DNA from 4 places in the Sinorhizobium sp. 7-81 genome. Region 3 is predicted to be linked to each of the others. Evidence: predicted binding sites of a transcription regulator. Region 3 holds the regulator's gene; each other region holds the start of a gene.

The links. Region 3 encodes PhoB, which activates phosphate uptake and scavenging genes when phosphate is short. Its sites were predicted from a motif close to TGTCATNNANCTGTCAT; they were not measured.
Region 1: QN224_RS07405 (YrbL family protein) is a predicted target of PhoB. The motif match lies at 2,996-3,012, and genes of this name have one in related genera.
Region 2: QN224_RS06375 (esterase-like activity of phytase family protein) is a predicted target of PhoB. The motif match lies at 2,274-2,290, and genes of this name have one in related genera.
Region 4: QN224_RS06025 (esterase-like activity of phytase family protein) is a predicted target of PhoB. The motif match lies at 3,786-3,802, and genes of this name have one in related genera.

What each region holds. Positions count from the first base shown of each region.
Region 1 is NZ_JASKLT010000002.1:21,028-29,075, reverse strand. Features, by position in the region: gene QN224_RS07420 (sugar ABC transporter ATP-binding protein) at 1-510, shown strand, start outside; gene QN224_RS07415 (ABC transporter permease) at 507-1,823, shown strand; gene QN224_RS07410 (substrate-binding domain-containing protein) at 1,820-2,788, shown strand; gene QN224_RS07405 (YrbL family protein) at 3,030-3,788, shown strand; gene QN224_RS07400 (hypothetical protein) at 3,951-4,196, opposite strand; gene otnK (3-oxo-tetronate kinase) at 4,569-5,852, opposite strand; gene otnI (2-oxo-tetronate isomerase) at 5,856-6,632, opposite strand; gene ltnD (L-threonate dehydrogenase) at 6,642-7,571, opposite strand; gene QN224_RS07380 (LacI family DNA-binding transcriptional regulator) at 7,785-8,048, shown strand, end outside.
Region 2 is NZ_JASKLT010000001.1:1,320,896-1,328,943, reverse strand. Features, by position in the region: gene QN224_RS06375 (esterase-like activity of phytase family protein) at 1-2,158, opposite strand, end outside; gene hupB (DNA-binding protein HupB) at 2,477-2,749, opposite strand; gene lon (endopeptidase La) at 2,971-5,391, opposite strand; gene clpX (ATP-dependent Clp protease ATP-binding subunit ClpX) at 5,763-7,040, opposite strand; gene clpP (ATP-dependent Clp endopeptidase proteolytic subunit ClpP) at 7,328-7,960, opposite strand.
Region 3 is NZ_JASKLT010000001.1:471,205-479,252, reverse strand. Features, by position in the region: gene QN224_RS02315 (aspartate aminotransferase family protein) at 1-1,136, opposite strand, end outside; gene QN224_RS02310 (GcrA family cell cycle regulator) at 1,552-2,070, shown strand; gene phoB (phosphate regulon transcriptional regulator PhoB) at 2,148-2,831, opposite strand; gene phoU (phosphate signaling complex protein PhoU) at 3,037-3,750, opposite strand; gene pstB (phosphate ABC transporter ATP-binding protein PstB) at 3,818-4,633, opposite strand; gene pstA (phosphate ABC transporter permease PstA) at 4,647-5,951, opposite strand; gene pstC (phosphate ABC transporter permease subunit PstC) at 5,948-7,432, opposite strand; gene QN224_RS02280 (substrate-binding domain-containing protein) at 7,531-8,048, opposite strand, start outside.
Region 4 is NZ_JASKLT010000001.1:1,252,003-1,260,050, reverse strand. Features, by position in the region: gene QN224_RS06045 (multicopper oxidase family protein) at 1-708, shown strand, start outside; gene rnd (ribonuclease D) at 787-1,938, shown strand; gene QN224_RS06035 (adenylate/guanylate cyclase domain-containing protein) at 2,262-3,323, shown strand; gene QN224_RS06030 (DUF2000 family protein) at 3,295-3,702, opposite strand; gene QN224_RS06025 (esterase-like activity of phytase family protein) at 3,888-5,246, shown strand; gene ppx (exopolyphosphatase) at 5,308-6,831, opposite strand; gene QN224_RS06015 (RNA degradosome polyphosphate kinase) at 6,843-8,048, opposite strand, start outside.

The DNA of each region.
Region 1 (8,048 bases), on a different contig from region 3:
GAGGATCGGAAAACGCAAGGGCTGCATCTCCACGATTCGATCACGGACAATGTGGCCCTGCCGTTGGTCGGCCGGTTGGCGCGTTTCGGTTTGCGGTCGTTCGATGCGGAGAATTCGCTCAGCAAGAAGGCCGTGCAGACGCTTGGTGTGCGCTGCGGCAGCATCGACCAGATCGCAGGGACGCTTTCGGGCGGCAATCAGCAGAAGGTGGTGATCGGCAAATGGCTGGCCACCGGCCCGCGCGTGCTTCTCCTCGACGAGCCGACGCGCGGTATCGATGTCGGCGCGAAACGGGAGATCTACGATCTCATCTTCTCGCTTGCGGGAGAGGGGCTGGCGATCGTGGTCGTGAGCTCGGAATTGCCGGAGCTCTTGCACCTTGCCGACCGTATCCTGGTGATGGCTGAAGGCCGTCAGACAGGGCTTATCTCCCGCGAAGAGGCGAGCGAAGAACGCCTCATGCAGCTCGCCGCTCCGCGGGGTGGTGTGCTTGGAAGGGCCGTTGCATGACATTTCTGAGACTTCTCTCCCAGACGAAACTCTATTGGGGTCTGATCGCCATCTTCCTGATAGGCGTTCTCTCCTCGCCTGTGACCTCGTCGGGCAGAAACATCTTTCTATCTTCCGGCAATCTTCTCGACGTGCTGCGGCAAGTTTCGACGACGGGGCTAGTTGCCACCGGCATGACGGCCGTCATCCTCACCGGCGGGATCGATCTCTCCGTCGGTTCGATGATGGCGATCTGCAGCGTCGTTTGCGCCATGCTCCTGACGGTGCCCGGCGAAACCCCGGCGGTTTTCCTGGGAATTCCGGCTGTCGGCCTCGCCTCGCTTCTTGTCGGCGCGGTCGTCGTTCGCTTCGTTTTCCTCAACAGCGAGAAAGCGCGGGGTGGGGAAGCCAATGTCAGGGACGTGCACCTCAATCGGGTGCGTGGCACGCTCCTGCCTGCGGTTGGCGGCATCCTCTTGTGCGCGCTGGTGCTGAGCTTTCTGCTGCCGCAGGTGCAGACGAAATTCGGCGTGCTCGGCGTCCTCCTGGTTGCGCCTGCCGTGGGCCTGCTTTTCGGCACGATCAACGGCGCCATCATCGTCGTCGGCAGGTTGCAGCCGTTCATCGTCACCCTGGCGATGATGGTGACGGCGCTTGGCATCGCGCGCCTCACAGCCGGTCAGAACAATGCGGTGCTGCCGGTTTACACCGGGACCAACGCCACTGCCGATTTCGACGTGCTTCGCCAGCTCGTCTTCGGCATTGTGCCGATGCCGGGCATCTTCTTCATCGTGGCGATCATCCTTTACAGCATCGTCCTGCGCTTCACGCCTTTCGGCCGCTACGTCTATGCGATCGGTGGAAACGAGGAGGCGGCGCGGCTCTCCGGCATCAATGCCGGGCGGGTGAAGATCATCACCTATGCTATCTCCGGGCTGCTCGCCGGTATCGCGGCGGTGCTCTATGTGGCCCAGTATCGGCAAGGCAAGCCGGACGCCGGCGCAGGACTGGAACTCGACGCAATCGCGGCCGTAGTGATCGGCGGCACGAGCCTTATGGGCGGGCGCGGCAGCCTTGCCGGGACGTTCTGCGGCGTCCTGATCTTCGGGCTGCTCTCCAATATCCTGCAGCTTCACAACATCAACTCCAATCTTCAGCTGGTGCTGAAGGGCGTGATCATCATCGGCACGGTGCTCGTTCAGGAGCGCAACGCCTACGATGTGCTTGCCCATTTGCGGCTGACAAGCCGACGCCCGGCGCAAAGCGAAACGGCCGCGGAGGAGCGGCCGGCAAGAGAGACCCTGTCTCTAACCATGGGAGGAAAAGAAGAATGAAACGTCGTGACATCATGAGACTGGCGGCCATTGCGGCCGTTCTCGCGGCCTCCACCGCCCTCTTGCCGGGCAAGGATGCGCTCGCCCAGGACAAGAAGTGGCGGATCGGCTTCAGCCAGGCAACGACCATCGAGCCGTGGCGCGCGCAGTTCAACAAGGACATCATCGCAGAAGCGGCGAAGCATCCGGAAGTCGAGCTCATCATCACGGATGGCGAGGACAAGACGGAAAAACAGGTGGCGGACGTCGAAAACCTGATCCGTCAGGAAGTCGACGCGCTGCTCATATCACCTAAGGAATCGGCGGGTTTGACGGGCGTTGTCCAGCAGGCGATCGACGCGAAGATCCCGGTTTTCGTTCTCGACCGCAACGTCGAGACCGACCAGTACACCCAGTTCGTCGGCGGCGACAACAAGCTGATCGGACGGGCGGCCGGCGAACACGCCGTGGAGCTCCTCGGCGGCAAGGGCAAGGCTGAGGGCAACATCGTCGAGATCTGGGGCGGCATGGGCACGCAACCGGCACACGACAGGCACGATGGCTTCCACGAATTCACCGACAAGGAGCCGGGCATCAAGCACCTGCTCGACCAACAGTCCGGCGATTGGAAGCAGGACCAGGCCTATAACATTATGGCGACCGCACTCCGCAACAACGAGAAGATCGATCTCGTCTACGGCCACAATGACCCGATGGCCTACGGAGCCTATCTGGCGGCAAAGGATGCCGGCCGTGAGAAGGAAATCAAGTTCCTCGGCATTGACGCGCTGCCGGGTGAGGGCGTGACCTGGGTCAACAACGGCGAACTCACCGCGACCTTCCTCTATGCGACGCCCGGTGCCGAGGGGCTTCGCCAGGCAATCAAGTTCCTGAACGGCGAGAAGGTCGAAAAGACCGTGACGCTCGACACGATGACGATCACCAAGGAAAACGCCGCGGAGATCATGAAGGCAAACGGACTGTAGGCGCAGCATACCGGGCGGCGAAATGCCGCCCGGTATGCTGATAAAAACGTCGCCTGCGAGTTGGCGCCCACCGGGACCAAAGCTTTGCAGGAGCATCCGGGCAAGCTGGTCGGCGCAGTGGCAAAATCGCAACTACAACGTGTTATGCACTGCAGCGATAACGCCGCAGAGCACGCAGCTCTTGCATTCCGTTCCGTGACACGGTTCTGTTACAAAATCGTCACAATCCGGGAGAAGGAGCATGTTCGACGGTAAGATCGAACTGGCGGATTGGCACCACTGCGCCGCGGGACATCAGCGCAGCATCTTCGCGCATCCGCTCTATCCAAATGTTTTGATAAAGGTTCTGAAACCGGAATCGAGGGGAGAGGGCGGCACCCGGCGGTCGAAGAGGAGGCTTCGTTTCCTGAACAGGTTCAAGCGCTTCGGGGCATATCGGACGTTTCAGCGTGAGGTCGATGAATTCCTTGAGCAGGCGAGAAGGTTCTCCCTTGCCGATCGTGTCGAACTTCCCATCCCGAGGATATTCGGTTTCGCCAATACCGATTATGGCCTCGGTTTGATTGTCGAAAAGATAACGATGAGCAATGGGGAGATCGCTCCCACCCTGCGTGAATTGGCGCTTTCGGGCCGATTGACCGCAACACATCTCAAGATGATCGATGAGCTCTTCGAACGCTTCTGCCGGCTGCACATCGTCATGATGGACGTCAATCCCGGCAATTTCGTCGTCACGGATCGCCGGGGATTCGAGGAACTCATCTGCGTCGATGGTACTGGAGAAATGAGTCCTCTGCACATATTCGCCTTCAGCCGCCGCATGAACGAAGCAAGGCTCCGGCGGATGCGCGCGAAGTTGCTTACGAAGCTTGCCGGAACCCTGGCATGCTCCGCCGCGGTGAGTGGAGATGAAAGTGTCCGCGCCGCCCTCGCAAGGTACCAGCGGCAGACAGGCCAGCTAACTCGCTCGATAGGTCTTTCGCCTGATCCCGCCCACTGACCGCGCCTTACGTGCCGATATCGGGCGCTGGACGAGGAGGCGGCCGCCTTCCCGCGAGCGGTTGAGAGCACGTTCGACGCCTTGCCACCGATGTGCGCCTCACGCGCGAGATACTGCGCCGGATCGAAGCCAGCCAGCGAGACGGCGACGATTTCGCCTTAACTAAAGGCCGAACCCGCCAGGCGCACCTTGGGCGACACTTGGAAACCACATGCCTTCGGCGCCACGCCAGCCGACAATCGGGATGTCGCACTTGCGATCGAACTTGCCGATAGGTGCCTGGCGTATACAATTCTCCTCGGTCCGGAATTTGTGGCCGGGAATCTGGATCGTACTGTCTTGCGCATAGGAGATAGCGCATGATGACAAGGCCAGCGCCGTCAAGGCGGACAGGGTGCTCTTCGGCATAGTAAGTTCTCCCCCATTTCAGCAAATGCTGATTTTACATCAGACGGGGAAGGTTGGCCTTTAGCCTTTCCGAACTAGCTCGGACGGAGCACGTCTCCGCTCTTGGCGCAGACGGAGTCCAATTGCTCTTGATATCGTTTGCGCTGCTATTATCATGGGCGTATGCGACGTTCGAAGCGGTTCCCTTGGATGGAACGGGCGAGAGCCCAAGCAGGATGACGAATACGTCGCGATCGGAGCTGCAGCGGACCCGGCCAACCCATCTGCAGCTCTGTTTGTTTTGAGGGTAAAAACTTTCGAATTTCGCGGCGACCGCATGTTCCCTTAAGCTCATTGAAAACAATGAGCCTTTGGCCCCGTCTATTTCGTCCCTTAGTGCATCACCGACAGCGCGGCGGCGAAGAAATCCTCGCCACCGAAATTGCCCGACTTCAGGGCCAGAAGCATGTCGCCCTGGGGGTTGCCGATCGTCCGGAGCACCGGCACGCCGGGCGCGATTTCCGGGCCGATCAGGAAAGCCGGGATGGCAAGCTGATCCACTGCCGCACCGGAGGTTTCGCCGCCGGCGACGACGAGACGCCGCACGCCTCTTGCCACCAGTTCGGCAGCGATGGCCGAGGTTGCGGCCTCGATCGCGCGCCCCGATATTTCACGCCCATAGCGCGATTGCAGCCGGGAAACGGCCTCCGGCGTTGCGCTTGCGGCGATGATGACGGGGCCTGCGTCCATTCGTTCTCCCGCCCAGGAAAGCGCGGCGGAGATCTCGTCCGGCGCTGCGGTGAGCAGTTTTTCGGGGTCGAGCCTCAGGACCGGCATTGACTGTTCGACGACGGCAAGCTGACGAAGGGTCGCCCTGGAGCAACTGCCGGCGATGATGGCGGCATGCCCGCCGACGGGGCGGATGGCATCAGCCGCGGCGGTGGCCTTCGGCGGCACGCGACCGGAACGCACCAGTGCGCGCGCGAGCCCCAAGCCGAGACCGGATGCGCCGGTCGAGACCGGTGTCTCGAGTACCGCTTCGCCGAGGATTTCGAGGTCACGCTCGAAGATCGCGTCCGCGATAGCCGCTGTGAAGCCTTCTGCCCTGAGCTTATCGAGCCTCGCCCGCACTGCTGGCGCCCCGGTCGATACCGTCGCCAGGTCGACAAGCCCGATGCGGCCGCGTGATTGCCGAGCCATGACGCGAACCAGATTGGCGTCGTGCATGGGATTGAGCGGATGGTCTTTCAGCGGGCTTTCGTTCAGCGGCTCCGTACCGACGAAAAGGTGCCCGAGATAGACGGTGCGTCCCGTCTCCGGGAAGGCAGGCGTGACGAGCACGACGCCGCCGCCTGCCGCAGTGCTGAGGGCCTCCGTGACCGGGCCAATATTGCCGCCATCGGTGGAGTCGAAGGTTGAGCAGATCTTGTAAAGCACATGGCCAGCGCCGTGGTCGCGCAACCACTGCTCGGCTTGACCCGCAGCCACGACGGCTTCATCGGGCGGGACCGAGCGGATCTTCAGCGACACGACGACGGCGTCCACGTCGGGCAACGCCAGCGACGGGTCGGGAATGCCGACCGTCTGCACGGTGGCCAACCCGTTCTTCGTCAGCGTGTTTGCGAGGTCCGAGGCGCCGGTGTAATCATCAGCAATCGATCCGAGCAGGATGGTCATCAGCTAGCTCCGGGAAAACGGCTTGAACCAGTCAAGGCCGTCCAGTGTCCGGCCGCGCGGGACATATTCGCAGCCGACGAAACCATCATATCCGAGCCGGTCGATTTCCTCGAACAGATAGGCGTAGTTCAGCTCTTCGCCGTCGGGTTCATGGCGGGAGGGGATGCTCGCGACCTGAATGTGGCCGATCATCGGCAACAGGCGACGGAGCGCCATTGTGACGTCGCCGTGCAGAACCTGCCGATGATAGATGTCGAACTGGAGCTTGAGGTTCGGCAGGTCTAGTTCTGCGATAAGCCGCTCGGCCGTGCCAAAGTCGTTCAGGAAATAGCCCGGCATGTTTCGTCCGTTGATCGGTTCGATGAGCAGATCGATGCCGCTCTCCGCCAGCCGTTCGGCTGTGTAGACAATGGAGCGCCGGTAGCAGGATGCGGCTTTTTCGTCCTCGCTGTCGGCGAGGCCCGCCATCAGGTGCAGCCGTTTAGCGCTCGTCGCAGCGGCATAGTCCAGCGCCCGTTCCACACCGGACGTCAGTTCATCGAAGCGGCCGGGCAGCGCTGCGATGCCGCGCTCGCCGGCCGCCCAATTGCCGGGAGGCAGGTTGAACAGCGCCTGTTGCAGGCCGTTGCGGGCGAGCCGCTCAGCGATGGCATCCGGCGCAGCCTCGTAGGGAAACAGATATTCGACGGCGGTAAATCCTGCGTCCGCTGCCGCGTCGAAGCGGTCGAGGAAGGACCACTCGTTGAACATCAGCGTCAGGTTGGCGGCAAAGGCCGGCATTGTCGCGTCCTATTCGTTCTCTGAGTTGGGGCGGGGCAGCGCCGCGCCTGAAAGCTGGGCGTAGAGCCGGGCAAGGGAGGCATCGTCGTCGCGTCCCATGCCCGCGCCGGCAGCGGCGAGATACATCTGCAGCGCAGCGGCCGCGAGCGGCACTGGGTAGCGCTCCGACCGGGCCATGTCCTGGACGATGCCGAGATCCTTGACGAAGATCTCGATGGCGCTCCGGGGCGTATAGTCTCCGGCAAGCACATGCGGCACGCGGTTTTCGAACATCCAGGAATTGCCGGCGGATGCGGTGATCACCTCGTAGACCTTGCCGAGATCGAGCCCCTGTTTGGCGGCGAAGCTTATCGCTTCGCAGGCGGCCGCGATGTGGACGCCGGCAAGAAGCTGGTTGATCATCTTGAAGGCGGCTCCGGTCCCCGCCGTGTCTCCCAGTTCGTAGACCTTGGCCGCCATGGCCTCGAGGGCCGGGCGTGCTGTTTCGAAGGCGGCTTTCGAACCGGACGCCATGATTGTCAGTTCGCCGCTGGCCGCCTTTGCCGCACCCCCGGAAATCGGCGCGTCAAGGTAGTGGAACCCAAGCGCCTCGGCCCGTTGTGACAGGTCCCTTGCGACGGCCGGATCCATCGTTGCCGAGGAAACGAACACCGCGCCAGGCTTGATCGCACCGGCGATTCCTTCGGGGCCGAACAATATTGCTTCGGTCTGCGCAGCGTTGACGACCACGGAGACGATGATATCGGCCCCCCGCGCCGCTTCAGCCGCCGTGGCCGCGCCGCGGCCGCCTTCGGCGACGAACCGTTCGACCGCAGCTGGCATGATATCGTAGCCGACAACTTCGAGGCCCGCATGTTTCATCGACCGGGCCATGCCGAACCCCATCGAGCCGAGGCCGATCACGGCGGCAAGTGCGGTATTTTCTGCGTGCGATGACATGGCGGCATGCCCCAATCGAGGTAGGAGGTTGCGATATTCCGGTTGCCTGTTTCGGTGCCGGCAGCTCTTTTTAGTTCGTTTTGGCAGCGCTGCCAAACTGAAATTGGTAGCGCTGCCAAAAAATCTCGCTATTGATTTGGGCAAGAAATGCAGGGCGGCAATCTTGCTGGAAGGCACGCTTTGAACGTGAACCCGGAAACCAGGCACCAGACCATGGTGACGCTTGCGAAGGTCGCCGAAGCGGCCGGCGTCGGCGAGAGCACGGTTTCGCGCGTTCTGCGAAACCATGGCTCGTTCTCGCGCACGACGCGGGACCGGGTGATGGAAGCGGTCGAACGGCTTGGCTACGTTCCGAACCGGATCGCCGGGACGCTGGCTTCCGCCGGATCGCGTCTCGTCGCGCTGGTCATTCCGTCGCTGACGAACATCGTGTTCGCCGATGTGTTGCGCGGCGCGAGCGGTATATTGGAGGAAAGC
Region 2 (8,048 bases), 850 kb from region 3:
TTTCGCCGGAGGAATCGTCGACGCCGTCGTTGTCCGTGACCACATAACCGTTGCCAGCCGCATCGACAGTGAAGCCCTCGACCTTGTCGACGACATAGCCGTTCAGCGCTTTCAATTCCGGAATGAGGTCACGCACCTCTTCCTTCTTGACGACCGGCAGTTCGCCGCCGAGTGCAGCCGGCTTCAGATCAGCAAGTGCAACGCGGTAAAGCTTCTTGAGCCCAGCCGCCTCACCGATCAGATTGTCGCGCTCGATGATGTAGGCGTAGCTGCCGTGGACGGAGATTTCCGAAAGGCCGACCCAGCCATCTTCGGACTTGTCGAGCGGATACCGCACGCCACCCCATTCCTTGGTCGCCGGACTATAGGAGACGATCTTGACGAAGCCCTTCTCGTCATCCTTCCATTCGCGCTGAACCGCCATCCAGAGAACCTGATCGTCGCCCTCGCCGACCGTCGCGATGCCTTCGAAGCCATAGCGGATCTCGTTCGCGCGCAGCGCTTCCGGCAGCGCGATCTCTTCCTTGATCTCGCCCTTCTTGTTCACATGGAAAATCGCGTGGCTGTAGAGCTTGTCCGAGTTGCCTTCCGAGGCGAGCCAGAAGCCGCCTTCGCCATCATTGGCGATGCCTTCGATGTCGAGCTTCTGGGCCGGCACACCGTCACGGGTGATCGGCAGAGCTTCGGTGATCACGGCCGGCTTCTGCGAGGCGTCGATCGTGAAAATCGTCGGCCGGGACGCGAAGACGGAATCGTTGACGGCGCGCAGGAAGCCCGGCTTGTCTTCGACCGCAGCGAGCCCCGAAAGAGCGCCGAAGCCTATAGGCAGTCCGTCCTTCTCCGAGGAGCGGATCTGCGGATAGGCGGCGTCGCCTTCCGCGCGTTCATAGATCATGACATGGGCGCGCGCGCCGCCGTCTTCGACGAGATCGACTTCGTTCGCCGTTGCGAACAGGTTACGATCCGAAATCGCCACTGCGCCCTCGGGAGATATTCCGGAGGGGAGAAGCTGGAGCAGCTCGGGTTCGGCGCCGGTGTCCTTGTAGACGCCAACGATCGAGGCGCGCTCCGAGAGCACGAAGAGGAGATTGTCGTCACCGAAGCGCGCCGCTTCGAGACCCTCCGGCTCAACGCCTTTCGCGGATGATCTCTTGTCCGGATAGTGGCCGATCGCCGCAATCGCATGCTCGAAGGCCGCGCCAGACTCGAACAGCACTTTGCCGGTCGTATCGAAGATCGTGAAACCGCGCGCTCCGCCTTCGTAGTCGCCCTCGTTGGCAACAACCAGTCGGTTGTCGTCGAGCCATTTCACCGCATCCGGCTCCCGCTTGCGGCCCGCCTGCTCGCCGGTAAACGAGATAGCACCGTCGCGCTTGGCGTCGATGTTCTTGAGATCGACCGTGCCGGCCGAAAAATGCGTCTTCACGGCGGCGGATTCGCCGTCGATGACGACGATGTGGTTGTTTTCCTGCAGCGTCAGGGCGATTTCGTCCTTGCCGTTGAAGGCAACGAATTCCGGCTCCGGATCTTCGCTGGCTGTCTCGGCGAGACCGGTCAGCGCCACATGCTTGATGCTCGCGCAGTCGGCGACACCATCCTTCAAGGAAAGAATGACGAGATCGCCCGCCGGCATCTGCGGAATCTCCCCGTCATTCACCTCCTCGTCGCGCTCGTTTTCGATCGCAATTGCGGCAAGCGTCTTGTCCTTATTGATCGCAACCGAATCCGGCTGGCCGCCAAGGTCGCAGGTCGCATCGATCTTCTTCGTCGCAAGATCGACGACGGCGACAAGACCGGAGGGCTTGGTGAAGCTTTCGCGCGTGTTGACGGCGACGAGGGCCTTCGTGCCGGCGACAGCAACCGATGTCGGTTCGCCATCAAAAGAGACGATGCCGCCCGCTTTCGGTGCCTTGGCATCGGTGATGTCGATGAAGCCGATGCGCTTGCCGGGGCTGTCGGAGTAGATGAGCGTTTTGCCATCTTCGCTTGCCGTTATGATTTCGGCCGAGGTCGCGGCTTTGCGATCCGCACCTTCCGGCAGATTGTCGGCGACGGCAAAGGATGCGATGCGGTTGAAAACCTGTTCTGCCTGCGCGGCTGACGCCGTCGATGCGGCGAGCGCTGCCGCCAATGCTGCGGTGATTGAAAATGTCTTCATGTGTCCCTCCGTGTCGCGACACATGGGCAAATATCCCTCACGCATGTGCCGCTGTTGGCATCCGGAATCGCTCGATCGTTTCACGCGCCGGATGGGAGGCTTTTGCAACCGTCCTGTAACAGCTCAATGACAGGAGATAGAAACGAAAAGAGGCCCGGGCGGACCGGGCCTCAATTGATCTGCTTGCGTGCTTCCGCCATCAGGCGGCTCCGCGGCAGATGAAACATGAACCTCTCTGCTGCCTATGTTCTCACGAGGGAAACGGGCAAGACAGGGTGCGATGTTCGCTCGGGTTCTCGAACCCCCGCAAACACCAGATTAGTTGACAGCGTCCTTCAGGCCCTTGCCGGCCGTGAACTTCGGCACGTTGCGTGCCGGGATGTCAACTTCCGCGCCCGTGGACGGGTTGCGGCCCTTCGAGGCTTCGCGGCGGGTCACGGAGAAATTGCCGAAACCGACGAGGCGGATATCGCCACCGTTCTTCAGCTCAGCCTGGATGGTCTCGAAAACTGCATCAACTGCAGAAGATGCATCGGTCTTGGAAAGTCCGGCCTTCTCAGCAACGGCAGACACGAGCTCATTTTTGTTCATGTTTCCACCCCTTTCATATGGTTCGAAACGACTGTCTTCCTAAGCCGGGGCGGCTTGCGCATCGCCCACGTCTTGCCATTCCCAATTGCGCCTAATCCCTTGGAATGCAAGGCTCGCGGAAGGCTTTTACAACAAAAAAGACCGGCAAAAGGCCGGTCTTCCTTGTTTTTCTGGCCAGGGGCGCAAGTGGGACACAGTCCCACGCCCCTTCCGGCACTTGATCAGTGCGCGATCGAAGCGCCCGCTTCGTCCTGCGAATCGACCGCTGCGACGGGCGAAGGCTGGTTCGCCGGATCCCATTCGATCGGTTCGGGGCGACGCGACAGGGCATGTTCGAGGACCTCGCCCATCCGCGAAACCGGGATGATTTCGAGGCTGTTCTTCACATTGTCCGGAATCTCGGCCAGATCCTTGGCATTCTCCTCGGGGATCAGCACCTTCTTGATACCGCCGCGCAGAGCCGCCAACAGCTTTTCCTTCAGGCCGCCGATCGGCAGCACGCGACCGCGCAAGGTGATCTCGCCGGTCATGGCGACATCCTTGGAGATCGGTATGCCGGTCATAACCGAGACGATGGCGGTCGCCATCGCGACACCAGCCGACGGTCCGTCCTTCGGCGTCGCACCTTCGGGCACATGCACGTGGATGTCACGCCGGTCGAAAAGCGGCGGCTCGATGCCGAAATCGATCGCACGCGAACGGACATAGGATGCCGCCGCCGAAATCGACTCCTTCATCACGTCGCGCAGGTTGCCGGTGACCGTCATGCGGCCCTTGCCGGGCATCATGACGCCCTCGATCGTCAGCAGTTCGCCGCCGACCTCGGTCCAAGCCAGTCCCGTGACCACCCCGACTTGGTCGTCGCGCTCGGCCTCGCCGTGGCGGAACCGCGGCACGCCGAGATAGTCGTTGACGTTCGCCGCCGTCACTTCGACCTTCTTGGTCTTACCCTTGAGGATCTCCGTCACAGCCTTTCGGGCGAGCTTCATCAGTTCGCGCTCGAAGTTGCGGACGCCGGCTTCACGCGTATAGGTCTGGATGACGGCCATCAGAGCATCGTCGGTCACCGAGAATTCCTTCGGCTGCAGAGCGTGGTCGCGTATCGCCTTCGGCAACAGGTGCCGCTTCGCAATCTCCAGCTTTTCCTCTTCGGTGTAACCGGCGATCCGGATCACCTCCATGCGGTCCATCAGCGGCGCCGGAATATTCAACGTATTCGCGGTGGTGATGAACATCACGCTGGAGAGGTCATATTCGACTTCCAGGTAGTGATCCATGAAGGTCGAGTTCTGTTCCGGATCGAGCACTTCCAGAAGCGCCGAGGACGGATCGCCGCGGAAGTCCTGGCCCATCTTGTCGATCTCGTCGAGCAAGAAGAGCGGGTTGGACTTCTTCGCCTTCTTCATCGACTGGACGACCTTGCCGGGCATAGAGCCGATATAGGTCCGACGGTGGCCGCGGATCTCAGCCTCGTCGCGAACGCCACCGAGTGCCATGCGGATATACTCGCGGCCCGTTGCCTTCGCGATCGACTTCGCGAGTGAGGTCTTGCCGACGCCGGGCGGGCCGACGAGGCACAGGATCGGTCCTTTGATCTTGGAGGAGCGTGCCTGTACCGCAAGGTACTCGACGATGCGTTCCTTGACCTTGTCCAAGCCGAAGTGATCGGTGTCGAGCACCTTCTCTGCGTGGTTGAGGTCGGTCTTGATCTTCGACTTCTTGCCCCAGGGCATGCCGAGCAGCCAGTCCAGATAGTTGCGCACGACCGTGGCTTCCGCCGACATCGGGCTCATCTGGCGCAGCTTCTTCAACTCCGCATCAGCCTTCTCGCGCGCCTCCTTGGAGAGCTTGGTCTTGGCAATGCGCTCTTCGATTTCGGCCATCTCGTCGCGGCCGTCCTCGCTGTCGCCAAGCTCCTTCTGGATCGCCTTCATCTGCTCGTTGAGATAGTACTCGCGCTGGGTCTTCTCCATCTGGCGCTTGACGCGCGAACGGATGCGCTTTTCGACCTGGAGAACCGAAATCTCGCCTTCCATGAAGCCGAGGGCCTTTTCGAGGCGCATCTTCACGCTCGTCGTCTCCAGCATTTCCTGCTTTTCGACGATCTTGATGGAGAGGTGCGATGCGACCGTGTCGGCAAGCTTCGAATAATCTTCGATCTGGCTTGCGACGCCGACGACCTCGGGAGAAATCTTCTTGTTGAGCTTTACATAGCTCTCGAACTCGGACACCACCGAGCGGCTCAACGCTTCAATCTCGACCGGATCTTCTTCCGGCTCGTGGAGCGCATTGGCCTGTGCTTCATAAAATTCCTCGCGCTCGGTATAACGATCGATCTCCGCGCGCGAGCGCCCTTCGACGAGAACCTTGACGGTGCCGTCGGGAAGCTTCAGCAACTGCAATACGTTGGCAATGGTTCCGACATGATAAATGGCGGACGGTTCCGGATCGTCATCGGTGGCGTTGATCTGGGTGGCAAGCATTATCTGCTTGTCCGTGCCCATAACCTCTTCCAGCGCGCGGATCGACTTCTCCCGCCCGACGAAGAGCGGCACGATCATGTGCGGGAAGACTACGATGTCACGCAGCGGCAGAACCGGATAGGTCGCGCTTTCAGTCGCCGAGGACGTTTTGTTCGTCATATCATTTCCTTTCCGTCCCGATTTCGGGCCCGTTCCCGGGAGCCCTACGGCACTCCCGGCTGTCATATTTTCTACATGAAAGTGGAGAGCAAGAGCGGCCTTTTCAAGGTACGGCGCAGCCTCCTCCTTCACGGATAGTTTCCGATCCCTATGCCAGGACGCTGTTGCGGACCTTGCGACGGGACGCTGAAACATCAACGACAGGCAGCAAACGAGCCTTCACTGAATCGTCGCATCATCGCGTTGTTGCCGCACTTTAGCAACAACCGTTTCATTAAATCGAACGGGCTGCGGCCGTATCTCAACAGCTATTGCACAATATGAAAAAGCCCGCACGTGGCGGGCTTTTTCAAACAATCGTGATGGCGCCGTTAGGCCGAAACGTTGGTCTTCTCTTCGGACCGCTCCGAATAGATGTAGAGGGGCCGCGCGGTTCCCTTGACTACCTCGTCCGAAATCACAACCTCGCGAACGCCTTCCAGCGTGGGCAGCTCGAACATCGTGTCGAGCAGGATCTTTTCCATGATCGAACGCAAACCGCGCGCGCCAGTCTTGCGCACGATGGCGCGCCGAGCGATTTCCCGCAGAGCGTCCTCGTGGAAGGTCAGTTCGACGTCCTCCATTTCGAACAGACGCTGATACTGCTTGACCAGAGCGTTCTTCGGTTCCGAAAGAATCTGGATCAATGCGTCCTCATCGAGATCCTCGAGCGTCGCCAGAACCGGCAGACGGCCGATGAACTCGGGGATAAGGCCAAACTTGACGAGATCTTCCGGCTCGAGCTCGCGCAATACCTCGCCGACGCGGCGATCTTCCGGAGCGCGGACGGTGGCGCCGAAGCCGATCGACGTCTTTTCACCGCGGGCCGAGATGATCTTGTCGAGGCCCGCAAACGCGCCACCGCAGATAAAGAGGATGTTGGTCGTGTCCACCTGCAGGAACTCCTGCTGCGGATGCTTGCGGCCGCCCTGCGGCGGCACGGACGCCACGGTTCCTTCCATGATCTTCAAGAGCGCCTGCTGCACGCCCTCACCCGAGACGTCGCGGGTGATCGAAGGATTGTCCGACTTGCGCGAAATCTTATCGACCTCGTCGATATAGACGATGCCGCGCTGCGCGCGCTCGACGTTGTAGTCGGCCGCTTGCAGCAGCTTCAAAATGATATTCTCGACGTCCTCACCGACGTAGCCCGCTTCCGTCAAGGTCGTTGCATCGGCCATAGTGAAGGGAACGTCGATGATCCGGGCCAGGGTCTGGGCCAGATACGTCTTGCCGCAGCCGGTCGGGCCAACAAGCATGATGTTCGACTTCGCCAGTTCCACGTCGCTGCTTTTGGCGGCATGCGCGAGGCGCTTGTAGTGGTTGTGCACGGCGACCGACAGGATGCGCTTGGCCTGTTGCTGACCGATGACGTATTCGTCGAGAACCTTGATGATTTCCTGCGGAGTCGGAACGCCATCGCGCGACTTGACCATCGAGGTCTTGTTCTCTTCGCGGATGATGTCCATGCAAAGTTCCACGCATTCATCGCAGATGAATACGGTCGGCCCTGCGATCAGCTTGCGAACCTCATGCTGGCTCTTGCCGCAAAACGAACAATAGAGGGTATTTTTCGAGTCACCGCCGTTGCTACCGCTGACCTTGCTCATTTCCACTTCCTTCCAGCACGCCGGACACCTTCGGAAAGATATCCCGGACCACTCAATCCGCCTTGCGTAAAAGCCCACCGCCCTTCGCAAGGTTCTTGGGAGTACTCACCGTACAGGCAAACGCCTGAATTTCGGCCGCAACGACTCTCCCGCCGAAACCCGACCGCTATGTTTCAAACTCCAACATAGCGCTTTGGTTCATATTAACGGCTTTACCCTGCCGATAAAGCCCCTTAGCAATTACAAATGTGTCACAATTGCATCGGTGGCGACACAAACGCTTGATGTCAAGCCGATTCGACGCCTTCGGCGGCCTCGCGCGACGTGATCACCTTGTCGATCAGCCCCCAGTCCAGAGCCTCGTCAGAACTCATGAAATGGTCGCGATCGAGCGTCTGTTCGACCTCTTCGTAGGTCCGTCCGCAGTGTTTGACATAGACCTCGTTCAGCCGGCGCTTCATCTTCAGAATGTCTTTTGCATGCCGCTCGATGTCGGATGCCTGACCCTGGAAGCCGCCGGAAGGCTGATGCACCATGATGCGGGAATTCGGCGTCGCAAAACGCATGTCCTTGTGGCCCGCCGCCAATAGCAGCGAACCCATGGATGCCGCCTGTCCGATGCAGAGTGTCGAGACCGCCGGCTTGATGAATTGCATCGTATCGTAGATCGCCATGCCGGCCGTCACGACGCCGCCGGGCGAGTTGATGTAGAGCGCGATTTCCTTCTTCGGGTTTTCAGCCTCGAGGAAAAGCAGCTGGGCGCAGACGAGCGTTGCCATATGATCTTCGACCGGGCCCGTCAGGAAGATGATCCGCTCCTTGAGCAGACGCGAATAGATATCGTAGGAACGTTCGCCGCGGTTGGTCTGCTCAACAACCATCGGCACCAACGCCATGGCCGTATCAACTGGATTTCTCATATCGAACCTTCATCAATCGGGCCCGCAATCCCTTCGCGGACCGGGAATCATCGGATAAGCCTCTACCCTTACATAGAGTGTCAATGCC
Region 3 (8,048 bases):
CCTTCTCGGGCTTCGGCGGCAGTGGTGATCAACGGCGGCAACAGGCGCAGCACGTTTTCGCCGGCCGGAACTACAAGCAGCTTCTCCGCGCGGATTGCCTTCAACAGATCGGCCGAGGGCACCTTTGCCTTGATCCCGAGCATCAGTCCGTCCCCGCGGATTTCCTCGATCACATCCGGAAAACGGTCCTTGAGCGACGCGAGCCCCTGCCGGAAAACGAGAGTGACGTCGCGCACCTGGTCCAGGAAGCCGTCGGCGAGAACAACGTCGAGCACCGCGTTGCCGACCGCCATTGCCAGCGGATTGCCGCCATAGGTCGATCCGTGCGTCCCCGTGACCATGCCAGCGGCCGCTTCTTCGGTCGAAAGGCACGCGCCCAGAGGAAAGCCGCCGCCGATGCCCTTCGCGACAGCCATGATGTCGGGCCGGATGCCGGCCCACTCATGGGCGAAGAGCTTGCCAGTCCGCCCGACGCCGCACTGAACCTCGTCGAGGATCAGCAGCAGGCCGAACTCGTCGCAAAGCGCCCGCAACTCCTGCAGAAACTCCTTGCTGGCCAGGCGAATGCCGCCCTCGCCCTGGATCGGTTCGATCAGGATCGCCGCCGTCTCGTCATTGATCGCATCCTTGACCGCAGCGAGGTCGCCGAAAGGAACCTGATAGAAGCCTGGCGCCTTTGGCCCGAAACCCTCGATGTACTTCTGTTGGCCGCCGGCCGCGATCGTCGCGATCGTGCGGCCATGGAAGGCGCCTTCGAAGGTGATGATATGGAACTTTTCCGAATGCCCTTTGGCGAAATGATAGCGACGCGCAGTCTTGATCGCGCATTCGAGCGCTTCCGCACCCGAATTGGTGAAGAACACGCGGTCCGCGAAGGTCACGGCGGTCAGCCGGCGGGCCAGGCTTTCCTGCCCGGGAACCTCGTAGAGGTTGGAAAGATGCCAGACCTTGTCCGCCTGCGCCTTCAGCGCCTCGACGAGGTGCGGATGTGCATGGCCAAGCGAGTTCACGGCAACGCCTGCGGCAAAATCGAGATAGCGCGAGCCGTCTTCGGCGATAAGCCAGACGCCCTCGCCTCGCTCGAAACGCAACGGCGCGCGCATATAGGTGTCGTAGAGCGGCGTTGTTGCGGCCATGGCGAACTTCTCCTTCCGTCCTGTTGGCATCGATATCGGCTGATCGCGTCCGATAAAAATCAAAAATGCCGCCTTTCGGCGGCGCAGGCACTATTCCTATTTCGCACTGCAATGTCAACAAAACCAAGGCTTGCAACGGCCCTGAAGGCTTAGATTCCGACGTGCGAAAAAACGTCCGGCGAGGGCTTGCAAAAATGCAACGGCCAGCGAGCAAGTTGGGGAAAACCCCGAAATCGATTCGGCGCGATTCCCGCGACTCTTGCCACGGAGTCACCCTGCCAGTAGGTTAATATTCAATTACTAGACGCATGCGGCGGACCTAGTCACCAAAAGAGTTATCGCGTTGCAGCTCCGGAGTTTTTCCGGAGCATGGTGATGGATTCTGCCATCCAACGCCGAGAACGGAGAGTGCAGAATGAACTGGACTGACGAGCGGGTGGAGAAACTGAAGAAGCTGTGGTCGGAAGGCCTGAGCGCCAGCCAGATCGCGGCACAACTGGGTGGCGTCAGCCGTAATGCCGTCATCGGCAAGGTTCACCGGCTGAGCCTGCCGGGGCGGGCCAAGGCCGGCGGCGCGACCACTGCCGCACGCCCGAAGCGCACCACTTCCGCTCCCCGCGCGCCGAATTACGCCGCGCGTGTCACAACCCGCACCGTCACCCGCACCGCTGGTGCCACCGTGCTCAAGGAAGAGATCGAAGTCGATCTCGTCGCGGATCAGGACCTCGAACACGCACCCAATGTCGTCGTTCCGATGTCCCGCCGCCTCGGCCTGACGGAGCTCAGCGAGCGCACCTGCAAGTGGCCGATCGGCGATCCTTTGAAGGAAGAGTTCCATTTCTGCGGCAATGACTCGCCGGAATCGTCGCCTTATTGCAGCTATCACACGCGGCTCGCCTATCAGCCTTCCGGCGAGCGCCGGCGGATGCGCTGATCGGTCTTGCGAACGCAAATGAAAAGGGGCCTAAAGGCCCCTTTTTTATGCATGCAGAAACCGGACAACAGCGGCCTTCAGCTTTCAAGTGAATAGCCGGCACCGCGCACGGTGCGAATGACATCGGGCATGTTCGAAAAGTTCAGCGCCTTGCGCAGACGACCGACATGCACGTCCACTGTGCGTTCGTCGACATAAATGTCATGACCCCACACGCCGTCGAGAAGCTGTGAACGGGAGAAGACGCGCCCCGGCGAGGACATCAGGAACTCCAGCAGCCGGAACTCCGTCGGTCCGAGCCGAACCTCGCGGCTGCGCCTGTGGACCCGGTGCGTCTCGCGATCGAGCTCGATGTCGCCGCAGCGCAAGAGCGTCGAAAGTACCTCGGGCTTGGCGCGCCGCAGCATCGCCTTCACCCTTGCCATCAGTTCCGGCGTAGAGAACGGCTTGACGACATAGTCGTCCGCGCCGGTGGCGAGACCACGAACCCGCTCGCTTTCCTCGCCGCGCGCAGTCAGCATGATAATCGGCAGGCGCTCCGTTTCCGGCCTCTGCCGCAGCCGGCGGCAAAGTTCGATGCCGGACACTCCGGGCAGCATCCAGTCGAGGATCAACAGATCGGGCAACCGCTCCTGAAGGCGGATTTCAGCCTCGTCTCCACGCAGGATCGTATCGACGTCGAATCCTTCGGCCTCGAGATTGTAGCGCAGGAGGACGCTCAGCGCCTCCTCGTCCTCGACAACAGCGATCTTCGGCAACATTCGGTCATGCTCCTTCCCACGCGCGGGTGCCGTCATGCCACCGCGGCACAATACGGGCGCGAATACTCGCGACCGGGACAAGATTAACGCATGCACCTGCGCATGCGGGTATCGGGCGCCCTAGATCGTTTCATTGAAACAGTGAAACGACCTAAATCTCTGAACGACGCAACTCCGGACGAAAAACCGTTGTCCTGGAATTGCTCTAGTCCGTCACGGAGCCCAGCGACGACGTCGTGTCGTCCTTCGGCCGTTCGCCTTGCGGCTGAGCACCCGTCGCCATGTAATAGATCGTTTCGGCGATGTTGGTCGCATGGTCGCCGATACGCTCGATGTTCTTGGCGCAGAAGAGAAGATGCGTGCACGGCGTGATGTTGCGCGGATCTTCCATCATATAGGTCAGCAACTCGCGGAAAAGCGACGTGTAGATCGCGTCGATCTCTTCATCGCGCTCGCGGATGCTGTTCGCCTTTTCCGGCGAACGGGAGGCATAGACGTCGAGCACTTCCTTGAGCTGGACCAGGGCCAGCTCCGCAAGATGCTCCAGGCCACGCGCGAGCTTGCGCGGAATGCCGGATCCGGCGACCGCGATCACGCGTTTGGCGGTATTCTTGCCGAGGTCGCCGACACGCTCCAAATCGGCGGCGATCCGGATCGACCCCATGATCTCGCGGAGATCCGACGCCATTGGCTGACGCTTGGCGATGGTGACGATCGCCTTCTCGCCGATCTGACGCTCGGCGTCGTCGAGGATCGCGTCGTCCGAAATCACCTTCTGCGCCAAGGCCAGATCCGAGTTCACCAGCGCCCGGACAGAGTCCGCCACCATCTGCTCGGCAAGCCCGCCCATCTCGGAGATCCGGCGCGTGAGATATTTCAACTCCTCGTCGAAGGCGGACATTATGTGTGCATGAGTCATTTTCGTTTCCTCAAGGCGCGCGCTGTTCTGGACGGACCTTCATCGATCGTAAGGGTTGGAAACCGCTTTAGCCGAACCGACCCATAATATAGTCCTGCGTGCGCTGATCATCCGGATTGGTGAACATCTTGTCGGTGTCGTTCTCCTCGACGAGATTGCCGAGGTGGAACATGGCGGTGCGTTGCGACACACGCGCGGCCTGCTGCATCGAATGGGTCACGATCACGATCGTGAAATTCGCACGCAGCTCGTGAATGAGCTCCTCGACCTTCGCGGTGGCGATCGGATCGAGCGCCGAGCAGGGCTCGTCCATCAGGATCACTTCGGGGCTGACCGCAACGGCGCGCGCGATACAGAGGCGCTGCTGCTGACCGCCGGAGAGGCCGGTGCCCGGCTCTTGCAGCCGATCTTTGACCTCATTGAAAAGGCCCGCCTTTTGCAGGCTCGTTTCGACGACCTCATCGAATTCCGCTTTCGTGCGGGCGAGACCATGAATACGAGGACCGTAGGCGACGTTCTCGTAGATAGATTTCGGGAACGGGTTCGGCTTCTGGAACACCATGCCGACACGGGCGCGCAGTTCCACGACATCGATGCTCGGATCGTAAATATCGTCCTCGTCGAGCGTGATCTTGCCGGTCACCCGGCAGTTCTCGATCGTATCGTTCATGCGGTTCAGCGTGCGCAGGAACGTCGACTTGCCGCAGCCCGATGGACCGATCAGGGCTGTCACGGTGTTTTCACGGATGTTGAGATTGACGTCGAAGAGCGCGCGCTTCTCGCCGTAATAGACCGACACATCCTTGCCGATCATCTTGTAGGGCACCGTGTTCATTTTCAGGTCCAGAGCCTTTTCCACTGCAGCTTCCGACATCATGTTCATAGTCCTTACCCCACTACCAGCGGCGCTCAAAGCGACGCCGCAAGAGAATTGCGCCCAGGTTCATGAAGACCAGGAAGATCAAGAGAATGATGATCGCCCCGGACGTCCGCTCGACAAAGGCGCGCTCCGCCTCGTTCGCCCACATATAGATCTGCACCGGGAGGGCCGTGGACGGCTCCAGCGGCGATCCCGGAAAATCAACCACGAAGGCGACCATGCCGATCAACAGCAACGGCGCGGTTTCGCCGAGGGCGTGCGCAAGGCCGATGATCGTTCCGGTCAGGATGCCAGGCATGGCAAGCGGCAACACGTGATGGAAAATCGTTTGCATCTTCGATGCGCCGAGACCGAGCGCGGCGGAACGGATCGACGGTGGAACGGCCTTCAGAGCCGCCCGCGTGGCGATGATGATCGTCGGCACGAAACCGCCGACGAGCGCGGCCGAACGCGGCAAGCCGGCGAAATTTATAAAGACGGCGAGGCCGAGAAGGCCGTAGACAATTGACGGTACGGCCGCGAGGTTGTTGATGTTGACTTCGATCAGGTCGGTAAGCCGGTTCTTTGGTGCGAACTCCTCGAGATAGATCGAGGCGGCCACGCCGATCGGCAGCGACAGAACCAGAACGATCAGCATCATGTAGAGAGAGCCGATCAGGGCAACGCCAACGCCCGCCGCTTCCGGACGGCTCGATGCGCCGAATGTGAAGATACCCGTGTTGAAGCTCGTCTTGAGTATGCCGGCATCGGCGAGCTCGTTCATCCAGGCAACCTGCTGGTCCTTGACCTTGCGATTGGTTTCAGCGACCGACAGGTCGATCTGGCCCTTGAAAGCGGAATCGATGTTCGCTTCGGCAAGCAGCGTCACCGGCACCGTTTTGCCGATGATCGACGGATCCGCGACGACGATGTTGCGCAGCTGCGTGCGTGCGCTGGCGGAGATCATATCCGTCGCCTGCTTGACCAGAGGCCGCTTCGTCGCGTCGAGCCCGAGTTGCTTAACGAGCGCATCGCGAACGAGCAACGGATAGTTGGCCGTCATCAGCTGCTTGGCGTCGGTCGCGCGCTCGTTTTTAGGATCGATGACCTTTTCCGAAAACTCGATCGGCAGCGTGATCGTCGTCTGCAGGAATGCAGTGTAGCCCTTCGAAACGACCGTCGTGACGAGGACCGCGAGGAAGAACAGACCGAGGACGATGGCGCTGATGCCATAGGCCCGGAAACGGCGCTCGGCAGCATAGCGGCGCTTGATACCGATATCGCGGCGGGTTTCGGCAGGACGGGTCGAGACCCTTACCGTCGGGGAAGCAAGGTCGGTCATTCGTACTGTTCCCGATATTTGCGCACGATATAGAGCGCGTATATGTTGAGGCAGAGCGTGATGACGAAGAGCGTGATGCCGAGCGCGAACGCGACCAACGTCTGTGGCGACGTGAATTCCAGGTCACCCGTCAGCTGGTGAACGATCTTCACCGTCACCGTCGTCATCGGCTCGAAAGGCGTCAGTTGCATGCGCGCCGCCACGCCCGCTGCAAGCACGACGATCATCGTCTCGCCAACCGCGCGTGACGCCGTCAGAAGCAGCGCACCGACAATGCCGGGCAGTGCGGCCGGCAGGATGACCTTCTTCACCGTCTCTGAACGCGTTGCCCCAAGTCCGAGCGAGCCGTCGCGCAATGCACGCGGAACCTGCGTGATGATGTCATCGGAGAGCGACGATACGAAGGGGATCAGCATGATGCCCATGACGATGCCAGCAGTCAGTACGCTCTGCGCCTGGATGAAGTTCTGGTAGTTGCCGGTGAGGAGGCCGTTCAGTTGCGTCGAGATATCGCGCAGGAACGGTCCGACCGTGACGAGCGCAAAGAAGCCGTAGACGATCGTCGGGATGCCGGCGAGCACTTCGAGGAGCGGCTTCGCCGTCGAACGCAGCCGCGGGCTTGCGTATTCTGCCATGTATATCGCCGCGAAGAGACCAATGGGCACTGCAAACAGCATGGCGACTAAGGCGATATAGAGTGTGCCTCCGAGAAGCGGCAGGAGGCCGAACTGGCCCGATGCGCCGCCGCTGCCGGCGGCCGCGAAACGGGGGTCCCACACCGTGCCGAAGAAGAACTCGGCGGGCGATACCATGCTGAAGAACCGGCCCGCCTCCGACAACATCGAAGCGACGATACCGATGGTGGTGAGAATGGCGATCGAGGACGCAACGATCAGCGAAGCGAGCATTACGCGCTCCACCCGATTGCGGGCGCGGAAGCGGGTGCTGATGTTGCGGATGGCATACACACCGCCAGCAACGGCAACGAACAGCACGACCGCGCTCATCAGCCAGCGACTGTAGGTCCGCATGGCGTTGAACTGCTGCGCTGCCCCAATCATGTACGGTTCGCCTTCTCCCGCCAGCGCTACGCCCTTGGCGGCAAGCGTTTCGCGCAGGTTGGCCGAACCATTTTCAAGCGCGGCGAGTTCAGACGCGTCCAGGCGAACGAGGCCGCCGGCAACCGACTTCACCTGACCGAGTGCGAGCTGAACCGTTGCAGCGCCCTGGCTCTTTACCGCCTCGGGAAGAGCAGAACGGACACTGGAATCGATGTAAAGCGGCGATGCGATCAGCCAGGTGGCCAGCACAAGTGCCGCCGGCAGCATCGCCCAGATGGCGACATAGCTGCCATGATAGCCGGGCAAGGAGTGCAGGTCCGCGAATTTACCGCCGGACTGCGCGAGCGAGCGCGCACGACCGGCAAAATAGGCAATGAAACCAATCAAAACTATGATCAAAAGAAGGAGCGAAGTACTCATCAGCACGTCTCCCCGGCAAAGACCGCCATGGCCGCCGGCAAAATCAAAATGAACGCATGCCCCGACGCGACACCAGGTCGCGCCGGGGCGTGTCTTAATTAGAGCATGTTGCCGGCTTCGAAAGCCTTGCGGATTTCTTCACGCTCTGCGTCCGGAGCAGAAACGAGGCCGTATTCGGCGAGCGGGCTGTCAGGGCCGATCATCTGGTCGTCGATGAAGAATTCGACGTATTCCTTGAGGCCGGGAACAACGCCCATATGGGCCTTCTTGACGTAGAAGAACAGCGGACGGGAAACCGGGTATTCGCCCGAAGCGATCGTTTCCGTCGAGGGAACGACGCCGTTGACGGTAGCGACCTTCAGCTTGTCGGCGTTGTTCTCGTAAAACGAAAGGCCGAACACGCCGATGCCGCTCTTGTTGGAAGCGATACGGGCGAGCGTTTCGGTGTAGTCGCCGTCGATGTCGACAGCCATGCCGTCCTTGCGGACAGCGACGCACTTGGCGAGCTGTTCCTTGGCATCGCTGACGGCTGCCTTGATGACGTCCTGGGCACCGGCTTCCTTGCAGCCTTCAGCGAGGATCTTCTCCTCGAAGACTTCGCGCGTGCCGTGCTTCT
Region 4 (8,048 bases), 780 kb from region 3:
ACGCGCATCTACACGCTGGCGCTCGAAGGCGCGGCGGCGAAGGTAATAGCCCTCGACGGCAATCCCGTCGAAGATCCCTTCCCGCTCGATCGCATCGACATCGGGCCGGGGCAGCGCGTCGATCTCGCCGTCCGAATGCCGGAGAGCGAGGGCCAAGGAGCAACGCTCGGCAATTTCCGCGGGTCGCAGCCCTGGGCCATCGCAACGTTCCGGGCGGCCGGAACCTCGCTGAAGCGCGACCTGCGCGACATCGCTCCCCTGCCCGCCAATCCGATTGCGGAAGCCGACCTTTCGACGGCCAAACGAATACCGATCGACCTGACGGCGACGGCCGAACACAAGGCGACAGCCTCGATTTGCGGCTCGCTCGGCTATACCTTCTGGGCAATCAACAAGGTTCCGTGGCCGGGAGACACGCCGGATCCGATCGCGCCGATCGAGGAACTGAAGCTCGGCAGGAGCTATGTGCTGCAGATTTCCAATCGCACGCCGCACGCGCATCCGATCCATCTGCACGGCCTGAGCTTCCGCATTCTCACCTCCAACAAGCGGAGCTTCCTGCTGCCCCCGACGGACACAATCCTGCTCCTCCCGGACGAACAGGCGGAAGTAGCGCTGGTTGCGGACAACCTCGGCGATTGGGTGATCCACTGCCACATCATCGAACATCAGAAGACCGGCATGACCGGATATTTCAAGGTGGTCTGACAATTTCGATTGTGACAACAGCCGCGAAACGATACACGGAGGGTAAGCCGCATTTCCGCCACAGTGATTAAAAACCCGATGATTCAAACGACAGTAGATTTAGAGGCCGCCTGCAAACAGTTGGCCCAGTCAAGTTATATTACGATCGACACTGAATTCCTGCGCGAAACAACGTTCTGGCCGGAGCTTTGCCTTATCCAGATGGCGAGCCCCGATCTCGCCGTCATCGTGGACCCGATGGCGCCTGGAATCGACCTCTCGCCGTTCTTCGAACTCATGGGCAATTCGGACGTCGTCAAGGTCTTTCACGCAGCCCGCCAGGACATCGAGATCATCCATCATCTCGGCAACCTTATTCCACATCCGCTCTTCGACACCCAGGTGGCGGCAATGGTCTGCGGCTTCGGCGACAGCGTCTCCTACGACCAGCTGGTCAACCGCATCAAGAACGAGCAGATCGACAAGTCTTCGCGCTTTACCGATTGGAGCCGCCGACCGCTCACGGACAAGCAGCTCGACTACGCACTCGCCGACGTCACGCATCTGAGGGATATCTACCAGTATCTGACAGCAGAGCTCGCGCGCGAGGGCCGCTCGTCGTGGTTGGCCGAGGAGATGGCGATCCTGGAGAGCCGGGAAACCTATGACCTCCATCCGGACAATGCCTGGCAGCGGCTGAAGATGCGCGTCAAGAAGCCGATCGAACTGGCGGTCCTGCAGAAGGTGGCGGCCTGGCGAGAACGCGAGGCGCGCACGCGCAACGTTCCGCGTGGGCGGATACTCAAGGACGATGCGATCTACGAGATCGCGCAGCAGCAGCCCAAGGATGCCGAGGCGCTGGGACGGCTCAGAACCGTCCCCAAGGGGTGGGAACGCTCCAACGCAGGCACGGCCGTCGTCGAGGCCGTGAACGAGGCACTTGCGATTCCGAAACCGGAACTGCCGCGCCTGCCCCGCCAGAACCATGCGCCCGAGGGTGCTGCTGCAGCGGGCGAAATGCTGAAGGTCCTTCTGAAGCTCATCGCCGAAAAGGAAGGCGTCGCCGCGAAGATCATCGCCAATAGCGAAGACCTCGACCGCATCGCCGCCGAAGGCGAAAAGGCCGATGTCGCGGCGCTGAAAGGCTGGCGGCGCGAGCTCTTCGGCGAAACAGCGCTGAAGCTCATCAACGGCGAGGTGGCCCTCCGCTTCGTCGACAAGAAGATCGAAGCGATGGAAATCGGCGGCTGAGAGCGAGCGGATCGCCCATCGCAGTTGTTGCCCCTCACCCTAACCCTCTCCTGCCGTCAGGGAGAGGGGACTTGGGCAGCGCAACATTCCCCTTCTCCTCGTCAAAACGCCGAGAAGTCGCGGCAGCGGAATGAGGGGGCGAACGCGGAAAACGACTCATGCAAACGGACGGTGCCTCTGGGGCCAGGAGCCTTCCGTTTGAATCCGGCACCGGCGAAGACAAAACCCGAGGCTGATCCCAAGATCAGGTGTCTCAACGCATTGCGGACCGGCGTCCGATCCGCGATTGTCCTGTGTATTTTCCGATTCCGAGGCCTCCGTAAATGCGCTGGCGATTCTCCACGCTCGAGTTGATCCTGCTGCTCCTTGTCGTCGCCGGCAGCGGTGTGGCCTATGCCTGGGTCGTTTACGGCGACGGCGGCCTGATCGGTGCAACCTATGCGCTATTCAGTTGCATGCCGATCCTCGCCTTCGAACGGCGCATCATTTTCCGGCGCCTTTACAGGAAGATCCACGGCCTTGCGACGCCGGGCTTTCTTCTCTCTTCCATTGCGGTCTATTTCGCGCTCGTCAATGTCGGCTTTGCGGCCGCAGGCTTGCTGCTGCGACTGGCGGGCCATCCCGGGGAGATGATCCCATCGCTGAACGTGCTCCTCGTCGCACTGGCAATCTCCGGTCCGATCATCTTCGTCTTGCGGGTACGGGAACTGCTTGGCCGCGACGTCTTCCTGAACCTGCTCACCGGACGCTACCGCAAGCCGATTCAGGAAGAGCGCGTGTTCCTTTTCGTCGACCTCGCTGGCTCCACGTCCTTCGCGGAGCGGTTCGGCGATCTCAAGACGCAGGAATATCTGGGAAGGGTCTTTGCCACCATGGCCGATCCGGTGCTGCGCTATGGCGGCTCGATCGACGACTATATCGGCGATGCGGCGGTGATCACCTGGCCGTTCGACCGCGCCATTGCCGACGCCGCCTGTATTCGTTGCGTGTTCGACATTCTTGACCAGATCGACGCGGATGCTCACCGGTGGCGCAAGGAATACGGCGAGGTTCCGAGCCTTCGCGCCGCATTGCATGGCGGAACGATCGTTGCCGCCGAGATCGGCGTCGACAAACACAAGATCACCTATTTCGGCGACACGGTGAACACCACGGCGCGCCTCGAAGGCTTTTGCCGGACCTTCGATCGCCAGGTTCTGATTTCTTCCGACCTTCTCAGACGGATGCGGCTGCCGGCCTTCGTGCGCAGCGAAGACCTCGGCGAACAGGAGGTCAAAGGCCGCGGCCAGAAACTCGGCGTTTTCGCTCTTCGCGTTGGCGGCCTGACGCACGGCGGGGCAAAGTCTTCCGCCGAAGCTAACCGTGTAGCTTTGCCCCCTTCGTGATCTTGTCGACGAGCTTCTTCTCCGCGTGGATCGCGATGCCCGCCACCTTGGCATTATCGGGCGCTGATCTCGAAAAGACTTCCCGGTTGGCTGCGTCGTGCCCGGTCGAGAACATTTCGTCGACGTAGAGCGACGTGCGAACCTGCCTTTCCAAAGCGCGTCGCTGAATGTTGCCAAGGGTGATCCCGTCTGCCGACAGCACGATGATCGGCTGGATGCTGAGCGCGTTATAGATATTACCGGCAGCATCGCGATATGCCTCGCCGATAACCTCCGGCTTCTGCCCGACGATGCCCGTCGCGAGAAAGGCGGTGACGTTCAGCTTCTGCCATAGGGCGAGGTCGTCCCGCAGGATGATTGCAAATTTCGTCTCGAACATTTGTGACCACTCATCTCCATTCTTCCCGACAATGCTAACGCCCGAAGCGGCTGCCGATCTTGAACGTTCGAGCAGGATGCCAATGTCATCAAAGCTTCATCGGGCTGTCAGACAAGCATCAACCAGCCGTCATCAAAGGCGCCTATCGGGGACCGGTCTCAGACCTCCAACCCATGGTGAACTTCATGACGAAAGTACTTTTCGCCTCCGCGGCGCTGATTCTCGTGATGGCAGCGACGGCGCACGCCGGGGAGAAAGCCTTTCCGGCGACGCTGAAGGCGCATGCCGTCCTTCCCGCCAACACGATCATTGCAGCGCCGGCTGACGCGGCGGATTATCTCAAGACCTCGGGGAAATTCACGACCGCCGACCGGAAGCGTGCCGTGGAGCTCGGCAGCGTGGCCGGCAAGGACGGCGTTCGCCCGACCGGATTGTCGCTGCCTTTCAACGGTCAGCCGATGCAGGGCTTTTCCGGCATCAAGACGATGCCGGACGGTACCTTCTGGAGCCTTTCCGACAATGGTTTCGGCAACAAGCTGAACTCGACCGACGCCATGCTGATGCTTCACCAAGTGAAGATCGACTGGGACGCCGGCAAGGTCGAAGCGCTGCAAACCGTCTTCCTGTCCGACCCCGACCGCAAGGCTCCCTTCCCGATCGTCATGGAAGGCTCGGCCAACCGCTATCTCACCGGCGCCGATTTCGATGTGGAATCGATCCAGCCGGTCGCCGACGGCTTCTGGGTCGGTGAAGAGTTCGGTCCCTCCATCCTGAAATTCGACACGGCCGGCAAACTGACCGATATTGTCCCGACCGTTGTCGACGGCAAATCGGTCATGTCTCCTGACAATCCCACACTGACCCTGCAGGCGGACCCGTCCAAGAAAATGCCGGCCTTCAACCTGAAGCGTTCCGGCGGCTACGAGGGCCTGGCTATGTCCAAGGACGGCAGCAAGCTTTACGGCCTGCTCGAAGGGCCGATCTGGACCGACAATGAATCGGTCGAGCAGGCAGAAGGCAGGCCGGCGCTGCGGATCATCGAACTCGATGTCGCGAGCAAGGCTTGGACCGGGCGCAGCTGGCTCTATCCGCTCGCCGAGGGCGGCGAGGCGATCGGCGACTTCAATATGCTCGACGAGACGACCGCGCTGGTCATCGAGCGTGACAACGGGGCCGGCACTGTCGAGAAGGCGTGCGCAGACCCGAAGGATCCGAAGCCCGACTGCTTCGCGGTTGGCTCCAAGCTCAAGCGCCTCTACAAGATCGAGATGACCGACGAAAACGCCGGCAAGGCCGTGCGCAAGATCGGTTACATCGACCTCCTCAAAATCGCCGATCCGGAAAACCGGAAGCGTCAGGGCGGCGGCGACGGCTACTACGACATGCCTTTCGTCACCATCGAAAATGTCGATCGCGTTGACGACGCGCATATCATCGTCGGCAACGACAACAACCTGCCCTTCTCCGCCGGCCGTGCCATCGACAAGGCCGACGACAATGAGTTCGTGCTGCTCGAAGTCGGCGAGTTCCTGAAAGCCGAATGATCCGAAGGCGGCTGCGCGATCGAAGCGCAGCCGCCTCTCCGCAGGCTGCTGCCTTGGCTGGTCAGTGCTCGAAATGGAAGGTGAGCTTCTTTCCCGTCAGTTTGCTGAGTTGCTGGAGACGGCCGTCCAGCCGTTCGCCCTCGAAGTCGGAATAGGCCGCCGGGATGACGAATTCCAGGTCGACATCCGGGCGCGGCGATCGCCGCAAGCCAAGATGGCGCGTTACACCCGGCATCGATGCTGAGAAAAGATAGGCGACGCGCAGGAGCCCGCCCAGCAGTTTGGCGAGTTCCAGCAACCGCGGCGTCGTGATCCCCGCGAGGGGCTCTGTGGCGCCGTCGTCGTTGAGGCCTTCGAAACGGTAATAGTTCGCGAGCGCGATATAGGCCCGGCCGGCATGCGTAATGCCGGAAAAGGACGAATGCGCAATGATGTTCAATGCCTGCAGGCCGCGATAGTCCGGATGGGCACGCCAACTGATGTCGGCGAGCAGGCAGGCGGCCTGGCGGTATCGGCTTTCCTCTTCCGTCTCCTCCACACCGAAATGCGGCACCATGCGCCCGGTCCATTCCGCAAGTTCGCGCGCATGTTCCGGCGAGCGGGCACGCAGGATCGCGATCTCGTCGGCGGCCGTCAACAACGGGTCCTGCACACGCTCGGCCTCGGAAAGCAGTGAGAAAAGATAACCTTCGCGGACGCCGAGCGCGGAGAAGGAGATCCGCTCCGGCTTCATGATCGAGAGCGCTTCGTGCATCGTCACGGCGCCGAAGGGCAGCAGGCTGCGGCGGCTCTTCGAGATCGTCGCGTAGGCGGCAGGTTTGATGTTCTTCGGCTCGATCACCTCCAGAAGGAGAGACATCGCCTCGTCGTAGGAAATCTCGTAGCCCTGCATCATATGCAGGGGATAGTCGCGCGCTTCCATATGAAGCTTGGCGATGGATCGCCATGTACCGCCAACGGCATAGAACGTGCGTCCCGCGCCGCCCTTCAGTACGGCCGCGTCCCTCATGAACTTGCGCACCCATGTCCGTGCCTTGGGTAGCGAACCATTGCTGTGTTCAAAGAGACGGATGCCGCCGAGCGGCAGGGTAATGCCTTTGCCGATGCGCTTGCCGTCGACGTCGACAAGCTCGAGGGAACCGCCGCCGAGGTCACCAACGATCCCGTCAGGATCGTGATAGCCGCTGACGATGCCCATGGCCGAGAAATAGGCCTCCTCTTCGCCGCTGAGGATGCGAACCTTGCATGCGAGGATGGCCTCGGCCTTTTCGATGAAAGACGGGCCGTTGGAGGCTTCGCGCGCGGCGGCCGTCGCCAGCGCGTACATCGTGGTGGCGCGCGCCTGATCGGACAGCGCGCGAAAACGGTGCAAAGCCCTTAGAGCCCGCTCGACGTTCTCCTCCGCCATCCGGCCGGTCGCATCGATGCCCTTGCCGAGACCGCACATCACCTTTTCGTTGAAAAGAACCGCGGGCGAACGGCTCAGCCCCTCGTAAATGACAAGGCGAATAGAGTTGGAACCGATATCCACAACGGAGACCGGGCGGATGCCGGGCAAACGCCCCTGCGCTTCAGATTCTACCATGCAATTCCAGTTTACTTGCGCCAACCGCTTTTCCAGCCGGCAATCAGCTTTGGTGCACTGGATTTCAGAGCCTCACCCCGACCCGAGAGGCTGGGATTGGTCATGAAATAATGCTGCGCATTGAACGGTTCGGCATCCTTGCCGACTTCCATGCGACGCGACGTGCCGTCCGGAAGGATCTCGTAGCTCTGCTGGTTGTCGATGAGATTGCCCAGCATGATCTGCGAAAGAACCTGTTCGTGCACAGTCCGGTTGATGAGAGGCACAAGCGTCTCGACCCGCCGGTCCAGATTGCGCGGCATCATATCCGCCGAGCCGATATAGACAAGTGCATTTTCGGACGGAAGGCCATGACCATTGCCGAAGCAGAATATGCGCGAATGCTCAAGGAAACGGCCGACGATCGACTTGACGCGGATGTTGTCGGACAGGCCAGGCACCTGCGGACGCAGGCAGCAGATGCCGCGCACGACGAGATCGATTTCGACGCCAGCGCGACTGGCCTCGTAAAGCGAATCGATGATTTCCGGATCGACAAGCGAATTCATCTTCATCCAGATCGCAGCAGGACGGCCTGCCTTTGCATGCCCGATCTCTTCCTCGATATGCTTGAGGATTCGCGGGCGCAGCGTGTGCGGAGAGACCGCCAGCTTCATACCAGCTTCCGGCTCGCCGTAGCCGGTAATGAAATTGAAGATATTCGCCATGTCGTGGGCGATCACCGGATTGCAGGTGAAGAACGACAGGTCGGTGTAGATCTTGGCGGTGACCGGGTGGTAGTTGCCGGTGCCGAGGTGGCAATAGGTCCTGAGCTTGCCCTCTTCACGGCGCACGACCATCGACATCTTGGCATGCGTTTTCAGTTCGATGAAGCCGAAGACGACCTGAACGCCGGCACGCTCCAGGTCGCGCGCCCAGCGGATGTTCGCCTCTTCATCGAATCGCGCCTTGAGCTCAACAAGCGCCGTCACGGACTTGCCGGCTTCCGCGGCGTCGATCAACGCTCGCACGATCGGGCTGTCGTTCGATGTGCGGTAAAGGGTCTGCTTGATTGCGAGCACGTCCGGATCGCGCGCCGCCTGCAGCAGGAACTGGACCACGACATCGAACGATTCGTAGGGGTGATGGACGACCATGTCCTTTTCGCGGATCGCTGCCAGGCAATCGCCCGCATGTTCGCGCACACGTTCTGGAAAGCGCGGATTGTAGGGCTCGAA